Regions from separate parts of the Rhizobium favelukesii genome, predicted to be linked through region 1. Evidence: predicted binding sites of a transcription regulator. Region 1 holds the regulator's gene; the other holds the start of a gene.
The links. The regulator LexA, encoded in region 1, represses DNA repair genes until DNA is damaged. The targets are predictions, from matches to a motif close to TGTTCNNNNTGTGTTCNG.

Region 1 (7,242 bases):
GTGCGGTTCGCCTTGTCGAAGGAGGACTTGTAGACGAGGCCGAGACCAAGCTTGTCGCAGAGTTCCTTTAGCACGCCCGCGACCATGAAGGCATGGTCACGGCTCTCCATCTGGCAGGGCCCAGCAATCAGCGACAGCTGGCCGGCATTGGAAAAGGTGACGCAGCCGGCGCCTTCGCCAACCACGACTTCGGACTTTGTCTGGCTCATCGTTTCTCCTCAAAGGCGAAGAGCGCGCCCTGCCCGGGAGCCGCCTTCACCAGAATTCGATTGTTTTTGCGCGTGTAGGTCATCCCGTTAGCAGCCAAATGCGCTTCTGTCACGGCGAGATCGCCAACCTTGAAGACGATGGCGATGCCGCGCAAGCCGCGATCGGTGGACGCTGCAGGAAGGTCGAAATAGGCATACAATCCATCGGGGGATAGAACGCTGATCCTGGCATTCGGAGCGGCGACGCTCACGCCGAAGGCGTCGTTGACAATCCCCGGGCCGTGCGCCGCTGCGCGCACGAATGATCCGAACGCCTTCGGATCTGGCGAAACCAGAGCGATCTCTGCAATCCCATGGACGCCGTTCGCGTGCACTTGCAGCGCTTTTCGATCGGCCGGCAGCGGATTGACGCGTTGACACGTGAAAAAGAAGAAATCCGGAGCCCGCAGATCCACCGCGAAAGCGAGCTTGAACGCGGCTGTGGCCTCCGAGCCATCGGGCATCTTCATCGGTCGCTCGAACTGTAGCATCTCGCCGCCATTGATCCTTTCGGAAAGGAACCGGGCGTGGTCGCGATCGGCATCTGCGGTCGCGAAGACCACGGCAGAGAATCCATCGTCCCCGCATCGAAACCGAAAGGCGCGGTCACGCGCGGTGAAGACATTCCCTTTCTTCGCCGACGCCTCGTGCAGTTCCGCGCTGGCGACCCCCAGGGGCTCTAGGTAAGTTTCGTCGGAGAAGAATATGCAGGCGTTCTCTGTTCCAAACGGATGCCGGGCATCGGGCGCGATGGTGAACCCAAGTTTTCCGAGACGTTCGCGCGCGAGTCCAATATTGGAGACCGGCAGCACGATGTGGTCCAGCGGATGTGCTTCGCTCATAGCAAACTCTCCGGAATTTGCGAAGATGTGCGCCGGGTCGCAGGACAATGCAACCCCCTTCGGCGCTTTCAGTCAAATGAACTGAGAAAACTGAACAAGTTGCGGGCAAGTTTTACGAAAATTTAGGCACTTGCGGAACACATATGGAACATATAGTGTCTGTTCTGGCTTTGTTTCACGACTCTGGGGTTCAACTTCGATGCTGACGCGTAAACAACAGGAGCTTCTTCTCTTCATTCACGAGCGAATGAAGGAGTCCGGTGTCCCCCCTTCTTTCGATGAAATGAAAGATGCCTTGGACCTCGCGTCGAAGTCAGGCATTCACCGGCTGATTACAGCGCTCGAAGAACGTGGCTTCATTCGCCGACTGCCGAATCGGGCCCGCGCCCTGGAGGTCATCAAGCTTCCGGAGGCATATAACCCGAGCTTGCAACCACGCCGCGGCTTTTCGCCGAGCGTCATCGAAGGCAGCCTCGGCAAACCGCAGCTTGTTGCGCCGCCGAAGCCGGCAGCACATGCCGACAACGGCAATTCCGCCTCGGTACCGGTTATGGGACGGATCGCCGCCGGCGTGCCGATTTCGGCAATCCAGAACAATACTCACGACATCACCGTTCCGGCCGACATGCTTGGCCCGGGCGAGCACTATGCGCTTGAGGTCAAGGGCGACTCGATGATCGAAGCCGGCATTTTCGATGGCGACACGGTGATCATTCGCAATGGCAGCACCGCAAATCCCGGCGACATCGTTGTCGCGCTCGTCGATGACGAAGAAGCGACCCTCAAGCGCTTCCGCCGGAAGGGCGCCTCCATTGCGCTCGAGGCCGCGAACCCGGCTTATGAAACGCGTATTTTTGGACCCGACCGCGTCAAGGTTCAGGGCAAGCTCGTCGGGCTCATTCGTCGTTATCATTGACGACAGGCGGCTCACCGTCAAACGTGCCGCTTCGCCAGTTGTATGCCCAATGCCGCATCCAGGGGCGGTCAAGCGTGGTAGTAGGCGGTGACACGATGGTGTTCCCTGTTCGTCTTTGCGTATCTCGGCGGCGCCAGAGCCGCGACGCAGGATTTCTCCGGTGAATAGCAGTGCGTCCGGCCGGCATTCGGTCGCACGCAGGCGAGCGGGCGTCACGACGATATCGGCGGTATCGCGCGCAGCGCCGAAGTAAGCAGGGTTTTCGACGATTGTCAGAACGTAGCTGCTATCGTGCGTGGCGGTGCACCAGGCGTTTTCAGGGAAACAAGGCGGTCTTCAGCGCCCGTCGCAGAGGCCTGCCGCAACGTATTGCGGGCATTGCGCAATTCCTCAGCCGAGAGTCTTTGAGCTTGGCCTTCGCTGTCCGCCGCCGGACAGGGGTGATATTGCATCGCCGAGGTGGAATTGATGCAGTGCCAGCGGTCACGGCGATCCCCTTCCCGACGCTCAACGCAGCCCGTGATCGTCGTGATTATACGCGCGTCCAATATGACGGTCGCCCTACTCCGTGCTTCGAACTGGGCGGAAAGCGTTCCCACGACACCAATACGCCCGCCAGCGCAAGATTTCGGATCAGTCGGCGGCGCCCCGGGGACTGCGGCCGGTGCAATCAGGGCGAACGCAACAAACCATGCCCCCAGGCGGATCATTGGCGGGTCACTTGCGAGCTCAAACCAGAGGACGGCGTCGGCCCGAGGAAGACCGGAGAAAATACGAAGAACCGCCCATGATCCATCTCCGTCGCCACAGCGCGACGAAAACACGAAGAGCAGCCGGGCGGCGCGGTCGTAAACCACGTTGCCCAGGAGACGAGTGATTGCGTGCTGAAGGCGCGCGGAGGCTTCTAAGCAGATTGAGCCCGAAGAAAAGAACGCTCTGCCATGCGAGCAAGCGCATCCGCGCCGAGGGGCCTGCCTCACAAAGTGGCTTCAACCCCGGCATGCATCTGCGCCCAAAAACAGCCGCCCTTGCAACCACAATGCAAGTTCTTCAGGCTTCAGGCAACAATAATCGATTGAAATCCGAAGGAGAATCGGAAGCCAGAAAAGCCAAGGATAATCATCAGCTTCTGCTATGCGCAGGGCTCATCGCAGGAGTGCCCAAAAGTTGATACTGCGATGCACAAAATGGCGTCACGGGAACTTGGCATTAGGCGCGCGATCATATAGCTATCGTCGACGACGCTTAACCCTATGGCGCTTTTATGGCGCCAACCGCCAGTTTGGAGGATCAGAATGACGGAACAAAGCGCAACACTGAAAATCGGTGATAAATCAGTCGATCTCGCCGTCAAGAGCGGCACGATCGGCCCTGACGTCATTGATATCGGCGCCCTGTACAAGCACACGGCTTCCTTCACGTACGATCCTGGTTTTACCTCGACCGCATCCTGTGAATCGAAAATCACCTACATCGATGGTGATGCCGGCGTACTGCTACATCGCGGTTATCCGATCGAGCAACTTGCCGAGCATGGCGACTTCCTCGAGGTCTGCTACCTGCTCCTCTATGGCGAACTGCCGACCGCTGCGCAGAAGAAGGATTTCGACTATCGCGTCACGCATCACACGATGGTGCATGAGCAGATGAGTCGGTTCTTCACGGGCTTCCGCCGCGATGCGCATCCGATGGCCGTCATGTGCGGCTGCGTCGGTGCATTGTCGGCCTTCTACCACGACTCCACCGACATCACGGATCCGCATCAGCGCATGGTCGCAAGCCTGCGCATGATCGCCAAGATGCCGACACTTGCGGCCATGGCCTACAAGTATCACGTCGGCCAGCCCTTCGTTTACCCGAAGAACGATCTCGACTACGCCTCGAACTTCCTGCGCATGTGCTTTGCTGTTCCGTGCGAAGAATATGTCGTCAATCCGGTGCTGTCCCGCGCCATGGACCGCATCTTCATCCTGCACGCCGACCACGAGCAGAATGCATCGACCTCGACGGTCCGCCTCGCCGGCTCATCGGGCGCAAACCCGTTCGCCTGCATCGCCGCCGGCATTGCCTGCCTCTGGGGCCCGGCTCACGGCGGCGCCAATGAAGCAGCGCTGAACATGCTGACCGAGATCGGCACCGTCGACCGTATTCCCGAATACATAGCCCGCGCCAAGGACAAGAACGATCCGTTCCGTCTCATGGGCTTCGGTCATCGCGTCTACAAGAACTACGATCCGCGCGCCAAGATCATGCAGAAGACGACACACGAGGTTCTCGGCGAACTCGGCGTCAAGGACGACCCTTTGCTCGAGGTAGCAATGGAACTGGAGCGTATCGCTCTCACTGATGAATACTTCATCGAAAAGAAGCTCTATCCGAATATCGACTTCTACTCCGGCATCACGCTCAAGGCTCTGGGCTTCCCCACGACCATGTTCACCGTGCTGTTTGCTCTGGCCCGCACGGTCGGCTGGATTGCACAGTGGAACGAGATGATCGAAGACCCGGAGCAGCGTATCGGCCGTCCGCGCCAGCTCTACATCGGCGAGCCACAGCGCGATTACCTGCCGGTCTCCAAGCGCTAAACCGCGACAGCAGACAGCAAAGAGCCCGGTCAGAAATGGCCGGGCTTTTTCTTTTGAAGGACGTCGAGAACGATCTCAGCCGCGTATTCTCCCGGCGGCTTTTCGGTCTGCATCCTCTGCCAGAGGGTGTCAAACCCCTCCATCATCGCCTGTCGCGGCAAGGTGTCTGCCGAAAGCTTCTCCATCCAGCGTGCAAAGCTGCCGCCTCGGACGACTTCATTGATATATTCGGGCACGACAGTGTAGTCCGTGATCAGGTTCGGAAGGGCCGCGCTCCACGTCTTGATCTTGCTGGTCATGAGCTTGATGATCCAGTCGGTCTTGTAGGCCGAAATGCAGGGAACACCGGTCAGCGCGAGCTCCAGCACGACAGTCCCGGACGCGGCCATGGCCGCATCCGCTTCAGCGAATGCCTGCCACTTCGCCTCCACCCCCGTCAGGATCTCCGGCTTGGTCGTCCAATCCTTGACGAGATCACGGATCATGGATTCGCGTCGTGGCATGGTCGGCAAAACGAAGCGCACGTCACCGTTGCGCGCCACCAGCTCGCTCACGGCATCGCCAAAATGCGGCAGCAGCTTCATGATCTCCGACGAACGCGAACCGGGCAGCAACATCACCGTCTTGCGGTCGGTTTCACTTCGCGGTTTCGTCTGCGCCCGCTGGCGTCGTGCGTCCACCAGGTTCGGATCGGCGGTCAAACGGTGACCAACGTAGATTGTCGGCGGACCACCCAGCTTGCGCATCACTTCCGGCTCGAATGGCAAGACTGCCAGCACCTGGTCGACGTACGAGAGCATGCGCTGCGCGCGGTATTCCTTCCACGCCCATACGCTTGGACAGACATAATTGACGACGGGCAGTTCAGGCAGCGCCGCGCGCACGCGCTTGGCGACCCTATGGGTGAAATCGGGACTGTCGACGATAATAAGCACATCCGGCTTTGCCGCGATGATCGCCGCCGCCGTCTCTCGAATGCGTCGAACCAGCCGCGGCAGGTTCGAAAGCACTTGCGTGATGCCCATGACCGACAGTTCGGAGAAATCGAAAAGCGAGCGCAGGCCCTGCGCGTCCAGCCCCTCGCCGCCGACGCCGATCAGCTCCACGCGACCTTGATACTGCTGCTTTAGGGCCGCGACCAGGTCCGCGCCCAGAAGATCGCCCGAAACCTCCCCAACGACGATAGCAACTTTTAGCGAAGCCTCGCTCACACTAACCCCCAGGATGGCAATCCCCTATCCAGTCCGCACACGAAAATACCAGCCTCATCCGCGGCCTTGATGACAGCGTCACGCTCAAGGATCAGCGAGCGGCCCGCTTCAACGGTCACGCCGGCCAGTCCCGCCTGGCGCAGGTTCTCGATCGTCGAAATACCGATCGATGGCAGGTCGGCGCGGATATCCTGCTGAGGCTTGCAGAGTTTCACGAGCACTCCGCGCCGGCGCGCGGAAATTCGCCCGGCCGACCGCAGGTTCGCGACACGCTCCAGCATGCTGTCCGTGCCTTCCACACCTTCGAGCGCAACGATGCGGCCGCCGACTGAAACCGACCCCTGACCAACGTCCAGCCTACCGAGCGCATCGGCCGCTTCGGCTGCACGTATTATGTCCTTCGTGTCGTCGGCGCTTGGCTGCACGGCGCCCAATGGACCGACCGATGCAAGCAGATCCGGTGCGATCTCGTGCGCGCCGACGACCCGGCGTCCATTCTCTTCAATCAAGGTGATTACCATGCGCAGCACCGTATCGTCGCCGCCAGCGAGCAGCGTACGGATCGTCGACGGCAATTTCACCAGAGTCTTCAGCGTCGGCCGGACTTCCCGCCACTCCGGGCGCCGGCGTACAGCGCCAGACATGACGACGCGGTCTATGCCGTTGCTTTCAAAGATGCGATTGAGAGCAGCGAAATCGCCGACGCCGATGACGGCGTGGTCAAAGCCTTCCCAAGAACGGTCGGCCTCGTTCTTCAGCGCAACAATGAAGGGATTCTCACCTGCTTGCCGCGCCGCGGTGGCGACATGAGACGGCAGAAGGCCACTGCCCGCGATGATTGCCAAGCGGCCTTTTGCCATGTCACCAGCGAGAGCCAAGCATCACCCTTTCTGTCCCCTCGTCGGAGAGGAAAGCGCGCGATCGCTTTCGGCGGCAATGAAATCGAGAATCTGCATGACCTGTTCGCAATCGGCATACTCATCCCTGATCGCGGCGGCGTTGTCACGGATCGAACCGTCGCCTTCGAAGATCGCCTTGTAGGCGCGGCGCACGGCATGAATCGTCGCCCGGTCAACACCGGCGCGGGTCATGCCAACGACGTTCAGGCCGCTCAGAAGACCTGGATTGCCATTGAGCATGCCATAGGGAATGACATCATAGCTGACAGCCGAGAGCCCACCAACAAAGGCCTGCCGGCCGACACGCGTGAACTGATGCACGGCACAGCCGCCACCGAGAATGACACGATCCTCGATCGTCACGTGGCCCGCCAGCATCACATTGTTGGACATGATGACGTTGTTTCCGACCCGGCAATCATGCGCGACATGAGAATTCGCCAGGAAGAGATTGTTGTTGCCGACAATCGTCCGACCACCGAAATCGGCGGTACCCGTGTTTACCGTCACGCCTTCGCGGAAAGTGCAGTTGTCGCCAACC
Region 2 (7,242 bases), 1.5 Mb from region 1:
GGCAGCTACCTGTCCGGCGCGCTGCGCAACCCGTCGGCTGCTGACAGCCAGTTCGGCCGTCTGGTTTTCGGCTTTGCCGTTACGGAAGCTCTGGGCATCTTCTCGCTGCTCGTCGCTCTCCTCCTGCTCTTCGCCGTCTAAGACAGGCGCATTGAAGGATCACGGCCTGCGACCCGCAAGCCGTGATCCTTTGCATTTGCCGTACACCTGGAGGTGAGCATGTTTTTTGTGACCCCGGCTTACGCCGAAGAGGCCCCGGCGGGAACCGCAGAAACTGGCGCAGCGACCGGTACAGACACGCATGCCGCTCCGGCAGCAGGCGAGGTCCACACCGAGACCGGCGTACCAGCCGAGCATCACGGCGGCGGCGTATTCCCGCCTTTCGATTCGACGACCTACGCCTCGCAGCTTCTGTGGCTGGCGATCACGTTCGTTGTCTTCTTCGTGCTCATGCAAAAGGTCATCACGCCGCGCATCGGTGGTATTCTCGAGCAGCGCCACAATCGCATCTCGCAGGACCTCGATGAGGCGGGCCGCCTGAAGGCGGAAGCCGACGCCGACGTTGCTGCTTACGAAGCCGAATTGGCCGCTGCTCGCGCCAAGTCAAACTCGATCGGCACTGCCGCTCGCGATGCCGCCAAACTGAAGGCGGAGGCCGACCGCAAGGCCGTTGAAGCAAGCCTGGCTGAAAAGCTGAAGGCTGCGGAAGGTCGCATCGCCGACATCAAGGCGAAGGCATTCGCTGACGTCGGTTCCATCGCCGAAGAAACCGCAACGGCTGTTGTAGAACAGCTGATCGGCACCACAGCAACGGCAGAGGTTGCTGCTGCGGTTGCTGACATCAAGAAGGGGGCTTGATCGATGGAATTTGCATTGGACGCAACATTCTTCGCATTCGTCGGTCTTGTGCTGTTCCTGGCGCTGGTCGTCTACCTCAAGGTTCCGGGCATGATGGCCAAGTCGCTCGACGACCGAGCCGATCAGATCCGCAACGAGCTGTCGGAAGCCAAGCGCCTGCGCGAAGAGGCCCAGCATCTGCTGGCCGAGTATCAGCGCAAACGCAAGGAAGCTGAAGCAGAAGCTGCACACATTGTCGCCGCTGCTGAGCGTGAAGCCGAAATGCTGACGGTGGAAGCCAAGAAGAAGACGGAAGAATTCGTCGCAAACCGCACCGCGGTTTCCGAGCAGAAGATCAAGCAGGCGGAAGTCGATGCGATGAAGGCGGTTCGTTCCGCTGCTGTCGATCTGGCGATCGCCGCTGCCGAAAACGTTCTGGCGAAAAAGGCCGACACGAAGGTGCAGGCCGATCTCTTCAAGGGGGCGGTCGGCGAAGTGAAGACGCGTTTGAACTGAGCGCTCGGTTCGTTTCAAGTGAAAAGCCCCGTTCAGCGACGGGGCTTTTTTGCTATTGGCGGCACGGCCGTCAAGGTGAAGGTGCCAATGCTGACGGATGAGACGCATCGCGGACCGATCTGTCAAACGATCAGCGCGCCGCCATGTCCGATCTCGTTGTCGAGCGTTTGATGCGCTCGTCGCCTTCATGGAAGAGGAGGCGCTGCGGGGACCGGAAAAATATTGCAGGGATATCGAGCAGGGCCATCACAGGCTTTATTGCGAGGACATCGACTGCATCCGCGCACATCGATCAAATCCTGGCCGGGCGCATGGCCGCCTGATCTGCGGAAAGGCAGCCGCCTGCCATAATGCCGCCATTCAATGGTCGGCGGATCGCCCCGCTATTGCCGCACCAAAAACGTCTCGCAATCACATTGTCGCCGGATCGTTCCTCAACCCTAACCAAGGCCAAGGCAGCGCGCTGCCGTTCACGCCGTATCATCACGGAGGAATGAAATATATGACCACTCGTTACATTGCTGCTGCGTTGTTAACTGCCGCAGCCTTCGGCTTGGTGCCTCTCAGCACGCCTGCGTCCGCACAGCAGGCAGCTCCGGAGACGCAACCGATCCAAGCGCAGCCAGAAAGCAAAGGCGAGGCCGCCGTCAGTGATCAGAAGATCGAGGCCTTTGCGGTTGCCTACCTGCAGGTCGACAAGATCAGGCAGGAATACGCGGCCAAGCTCCAAGCAACGCAGGATGCTGGGGCAAAGCAACAACTGCAGACCGAGGGCAGTAAGCAAATGGTTCAGGCCGTGGAAGGCTCTCCAGGGATATCGGTAGAGGAATACAATTCAATTCTGACAGCCGCGCAGAACGATCCGGCGCTCGTCAAGAGAGTTCAGGAAAAGCTCCAGGAATCGGCACCTACGCAGCAGCCCGCGACGCAGCAGTAGGCGGTCTCCGGGACTGCGCGCTTGAATTCTGGTTCAGGCATGCGAAGCGGCCCGATGGCCGCTTCGCATGCGATCTGTCATGGCTACGACAAAGACGGCCACGCAAGGCCCCATTCTCATAGGCGGGCGACACGGCCAGACGCTACTCCTGCAGCATCTCTTCCGTCGCGCCGCCCTCGATTGCGTCCTTTTTCAACGGCCTAAAACTCATGCGGTGAAGCGGGCATGGGCCATGCCGCTCAATGCCGGCGCGGTGCTGCGCTGTCCCATAACCCACATGTGCGGCAAAGCCATAGGCGGGGAAGACGGCGTGTGCACGCGCCATCATTCGGTCGCGTGTCACCTTGGCGACAATGGAGGCGGCAGCGATGGAAACAGAGCGCGCATCACCCTTGACGACCGCTTGGCCGGGACAGGCGAGACCGGGTGGAACGTCGAGTCCATCGGTCAGCACATAGCTTGCAGGTATCGACAAGCCGCAGATGGCGCGGCGCATGGCGTCTAGGCTGGCCTTGCGGATATCCGTCTCGTCGATGCGCGTCGAGCTCGAGGAGGCGATCGATACGGTCGCCGTCGCAAGAATCTGAACGAAAAGCTCCTCGCGCTTTTGTGCCGAAAGCTGCTTCGAATCGTTCAAGCCATCGGGAATGCGCTTTGGATCGAGAATGACGGCTGCTGCCACCACCGGGCCGGCCAGCGGACCGCGTCCCGCCTCATCAGCCCCCGCGACCGGCCAATGACCGGCCTTGCGCGCCTTCAGCTCCAGCCGGAAATCCGGCACGAGGGGGACATCTTCGAAAAGCATAGGAGAATCGGGTGACGTGCGAGGTTTCATGCGGCTGAACCTCGCACGCCAACCCGATTTCCTGCAAGTCCCCGGATCAGGGCGGCGGGCCGGGGACTTGGGCGCGGACGGGCAGGGCGACCATCCGCAAAGCTCGAATATCAAAGCAGCGACAACTGCACGCCGCTGCCATCAGGCGGAACGAAGAGGTCGTCGCGCAACGGCATGCTGCGCCGGGTCATGCCAAGCCGTTTCGTGGCCATCTCGAAACGACGCGCAATCTGCCAGGCATAGGGGCCAGCTCCCTTCATCCGCTTACCGAAATCTGCGTCATAATCCTTGCCGCCGCGCATCGAACGGACAAGCGACATGACGTGCCGGTAACGGTCGGGGTAGTTTTGCAGCAGCCAGTCGCGAAACAGCGGCGATACTTCGAATGGCAGGCGCAGGATGACGTAACCCGCTTCCTTCGCGCCCGCGGCATGGGCGGAGTCGAGAATGCGCTCCAGTTCGTGATCGTTGAGCGCCGGAATGATGGGCGCTGCCATCACCGATGTCTGGACACCCGCATCGGAGAGTGCGCGGATAGCCTCCAGCCGACGCGTCGGCGTCGAGGCACGCGGCTCCATTGTCCGCGCGAGCTTGCGCTCGAGCGTCGTCACCGACAGCGAAACACGAACAAGGTTCCTCTCGGCCATCGCCGAGAGAATATCGAGATCGCGCAGGATCATTGCCGACTTCGTAACAACCGAGACCGGATGGTTGGCCTTCTCAAGCACCTCGAGAATCTGCCGCATGATGCGCCATTCCTTCTCGATCGGCTGGTAGGGATCGGTGTTGGTCCCGATCGCGATGACGCGCGGCTTGTAACCGGGCTTCGCCAACTCTCGCTCCAGAAGCTTGGCTGCATCCGGCTTGGCAAAGAGCTTGGCTTCGAAGTCTAGACCGGCGGAAAGGCCCATATAGGCATGCGTCGGCCGCGCGAAGCAGTAGATGCAGCCATGCTCGCAGCCGCGATAAGGATTGATCGAGCGGTCGAAGGGAATGTCTGGCGATTCGTTGCGCGTGATGGCCGTCCGCGGCTTTTCGATCTGCACCTCGGTCTTGAACGGCGGAAGATCCTCAAGGTTCTGCCAGCCATCGTCGAAAGTCTCACGGTGCAGAGGCTCGAAGCGACCACTCGGATTGAGTCCGGCCGCACGCCCGCGGCGACGGTCGACATCGATCCGCATACCGGCAGATACGATCATCGCATCGGCAATATCTGCCGTATTGGCAGGCGCAAATGCGGCCTGCCCGGCAAGGGACTGCTCGTTCATCGGATTCTCCGCTGGCGGAAGCTTTGCTTCCATCCGTTTTGATGATTAAATTCCTATCGGCAAAAAGAGAACAATGCAAGAACAAAATGAGGAAAGTGCCGCTGGCAAAATTTTGTGCGGCGCTCTATGAATAGGCAATGTTGACTGTTGTACTTGAATGCCAGGATCAGGAGCCTGAGCTGGCGCAGACGTTATCGGTGTTGGTGGCAGGCGCAGTGGAGGGGCTCGTCAGTGACGTTGTGGTGCTTGACCATGACTCGCGGGACGGGACGTCGAGGGTGGCTGATGCTGCCGGCTGCCGGTTTCATTCGCAATGGGATATCAAAGATATAGTGCGCTCGGCGCGAGGCGAGTGGCTTCTTTTCGTCGAGCCCGGTGCGCGTCCGCAGACCGGCTGGATCGACGAGATTGCCGAGTACATGGCGCTGAATAAGCTGCCTGCACGGTTCACCGCTTCGCGCGGATATCGGCGTCCTTTTCTGCAGCGCATCCGCCGGGCGTCGTCGCCGCTGGAACTCGGGCTTCTCCTTCCCAAGAAACAGGCGATCGCCGCAGCACGAAGCGGAATGAGCCTCCTCGAATTCGCAAAAGGGCAGAAGCTGCGCAAGCTTTCCAGCGAACTCATTCCCTCTTGGGTTGCGCGCGCGGCGCGGTAGCTGCGCGTGCTCTCTTCGACGCCCCCGCAAATGATGGCGCCCGATACAATTTTGCGCTATAATTCCCGCATGGCGCCGCCCGAGCGCCTCGCTTCGTGACGGTCGACCATGAATGCCGGCAGACGGCAGAACAGGTCAGCGGAAGTCTCCTCTTCTGCCGGTTTCCGGCAAAAGGAGGTGCGTCATGAAACGCAATATGATCCGCGGCCTGTTGTCGGCCGTCATATTGACGACATCGATGATCGCGCATCCGCATTCGGCAGCATCGCAGATGATGCGCAGTTGCGCAGGCCGATCCGAGATCGTCGATTTTCTCGACAAGAACTTTGCCGAGAGGCTGACGGCAGTTGGGTTGGTCAACCAGAACGCAATGCTTGAGATCTACGCCGCGCAGAGCGGCACGTGGACGCTGCTCATCACGGATGTTCGCGGCGTAAGCTGCATCCTGCTGTCCGGTGATAGCTGGGAGACAATGCCTGCACTACCCGGCATAGGGATATAGAACGGCGGCCTGTCTTCGTCTGCCGGGGCAGTCCGTTACTTGCCTGTCCCGCGCTTTAGATGCTCGTCGAGACGCGGCATGATCTCCACGAAATTGCAAGGCATGTGGCGGTAGTCGAGTTGGGATTTGAGGATGCCATCCCAGGCGTCCTTGCAGGCCCCGGGCGAGCCCGGCAGCGCGAAGATGAAAGTTGCGTTGGCAACGCCCGCCGTGGCGCGCGACTGGATCGTCGAGGTGCCGATCTTGTCGTAGGAGATACGGTGGAACACCTCCGAAAAGCCATCCATCCTCTTTTCGAAAAGCGGCTCCAGAGCTTCCGGCGTGACATCGCGGCCGGTAAAGCCGGTTCCCCCGGTGGTGATGACGACGTCGATATCATCGCGTTCGGTCCATGCCTTCACACGCGAAGCTATCGCCTGTGGGTCATCAGGGACGATTCCCCGGTCGACCAAGCGGTGACCTGCCTCCTTGATCCTAGCGGCCAGCGTATCGCCGGAGCGGTCGTCGGCGAGCGTGCGGGTATCCGAGACCGTCAGCACGGCAATACCGACAGGAATGAAGGGACGCATTTCATCCAGCCCTGGCATCGTGTCCTCCAGCAGTCGTTTCCGTTGCTTCGAAATACCAGTCCTGCCGTTCGCTGTGAAGCGCGGCGGCCGCCGTCTCTGCCGCTACACGTGTATCAAAGATGCCGTAGCACGTGGCGCCGGAACCGGACATGCGAACGAGGGAGGCGCCCTGCTTCTTCAGCATCGCCGAGATCTCGGCAATTTCGGGCAGCAGGTCTCGAGCGACCGGCTCAAGGTCATTGCGCATCGAGCCTATCGTCTCGATCCAGGTGGAACGCAGCGTCATGTCGAGTGCCGGATTGGTCTTGCTCGTCAGCCTTCGGAAAACCTCGGGCGTCGATATGCCTTTCAACGGGTTCGCCAGCACCATGGCAAAGGCCGGCATGTCGTCGACAGGGATGATCTGCTCGCCAATGCCGCGCGCGATCAGTGGTCTGCTCGCCAGGCACATGGGCACGTCGGCCCCTAGCCGGAGGGCGACCGCCTCTATGGTCGCATTCGGAAGCGACACGTTCCAGAGCCGCGTCAGGCCGCGAAGCGTCGCTGCCGCATCGGCCGACCCACCGCCGATTCCGGACGCAATCGGCAGGTTCTTCTGGAGATCGATGCGAACCGCGGGAGCGATGCCGCTCTCGTGAGAGATCGCACTGCGCAGGAAATCCCGGGCCTTCAGGACAAGATTGTCGTGGCGGTCGTCGACGAGCGCTTCGGCAAAGCGTCCTGATATCACGAACTCGTCTCGCTCAGCCGGCGTAAATTCAAGCCGGTCGCCATGCCGGGTGAAGGTCACCAGCATATCGAGCAGGTGGTAGCCGTCGGATCTCTGGCCCGTCACATGCAGGGCCAGATTGATTTTTGCCGGAGCGTCCTCGATGACGGTCAGGTCATCGCCCATACTCGCCTCGGGCATCGCCTATCAGGACTTCTTGTCCGTGGGCTTCGGTTCGACCGGCGCCGGATCCGGCTGCTTCTTGTCAGCCGCCTTGGAGCTGTCCGTATCCTGCGGCAAGCCGTTGGCGATCTTTTCCTTGATCTTCGGGATCGCGGATGCCTCGGGTTCGGAGCCGAGCGCCCGGTTCCACTGGTAGACGGCTTCGAGCTTGCGGCCGACACGCCAGTAGG

Region 2: a site for LexA is predicted at 4,460-4,477, ahead of LPU83_RS43140 (PA0069 family radical SAM protein). Genes of this name have one in related genera too.

The regions. Positions count from the first base shown of each region.
Region 1 covers NZ_HG916852.1:2,501,951-2,509,192, forward strand. The annotation lists gene kdsA (3-deoxy-8-phosphooctulonate synthase) at 1-209, opposite strand, end outside; gene LPU83_RS51000 (VOC family protein) at 206-1,090, opposite strand; gene lexA (transcriptional repressor LexA) at 1,290-2,006, shown strand; gene LPU83_RS51010 (hypothetical protein) at 2,884-3,177, shown strand; gene gltA (citrate synthase) at 3,302-4,591, shown strand; gene lpxB (lipid-A-disaccharide synthase) at 4,621-5,802, opposite strand; gene LPU83_RS51025 (LpxI family protein) at 5,799-6,680, opposite strand; gene lpxA (acyl-ACP--UDP-N-acetylglucosamine O-acyltransferase) at 6,684-7,242, opposite strand, start outside.
Region 2 covers NZ_HG916852.1:956,459-963,700, forward strand. The annotation lists gene LPU83_RS43115 (F0F1 ATP synthase subunit C) at 1-141, shown strand, start outside; gene LPU83_RS43120 (F0F1 ATP synthase subunit B) at 220-858, shown strand; gene LPU83_RS43125 (F0F1 ATP synthase subunit B) at 862-1,353, shown strand; gene LPU83_RS75345 (DUF4168 domain-containing protein) at 1,541-2,290, shown strand; gene LPU83_RS43135 (ribonuclease HII) at 2,433-3,125, opposite strand; gene LPU83_RS43140 (PA0069 family radical SAM protein) at 3,236-4,393, opposite strand; gene LPU83_RS43145 (glycosyl transferase) at 4,531-5,049, shown strand; gene LPU83_RS43150 (hypothetical protein) at 5,234-5,551, shown strand; gene moaB (molybdenum cofactor biosynthesis protein B) at 5,587-6,138, opposite strand; gene LPU83_RS43160 (4-(cytidine 5'-diphospho)-2-C-methyl-D-erythritol kinase) at 6,122-7,030, opposite strand; gene LPU83_RS43165 (tetratricopeptide repeat protein) at 7,037-7,242, opposite strand, start outside.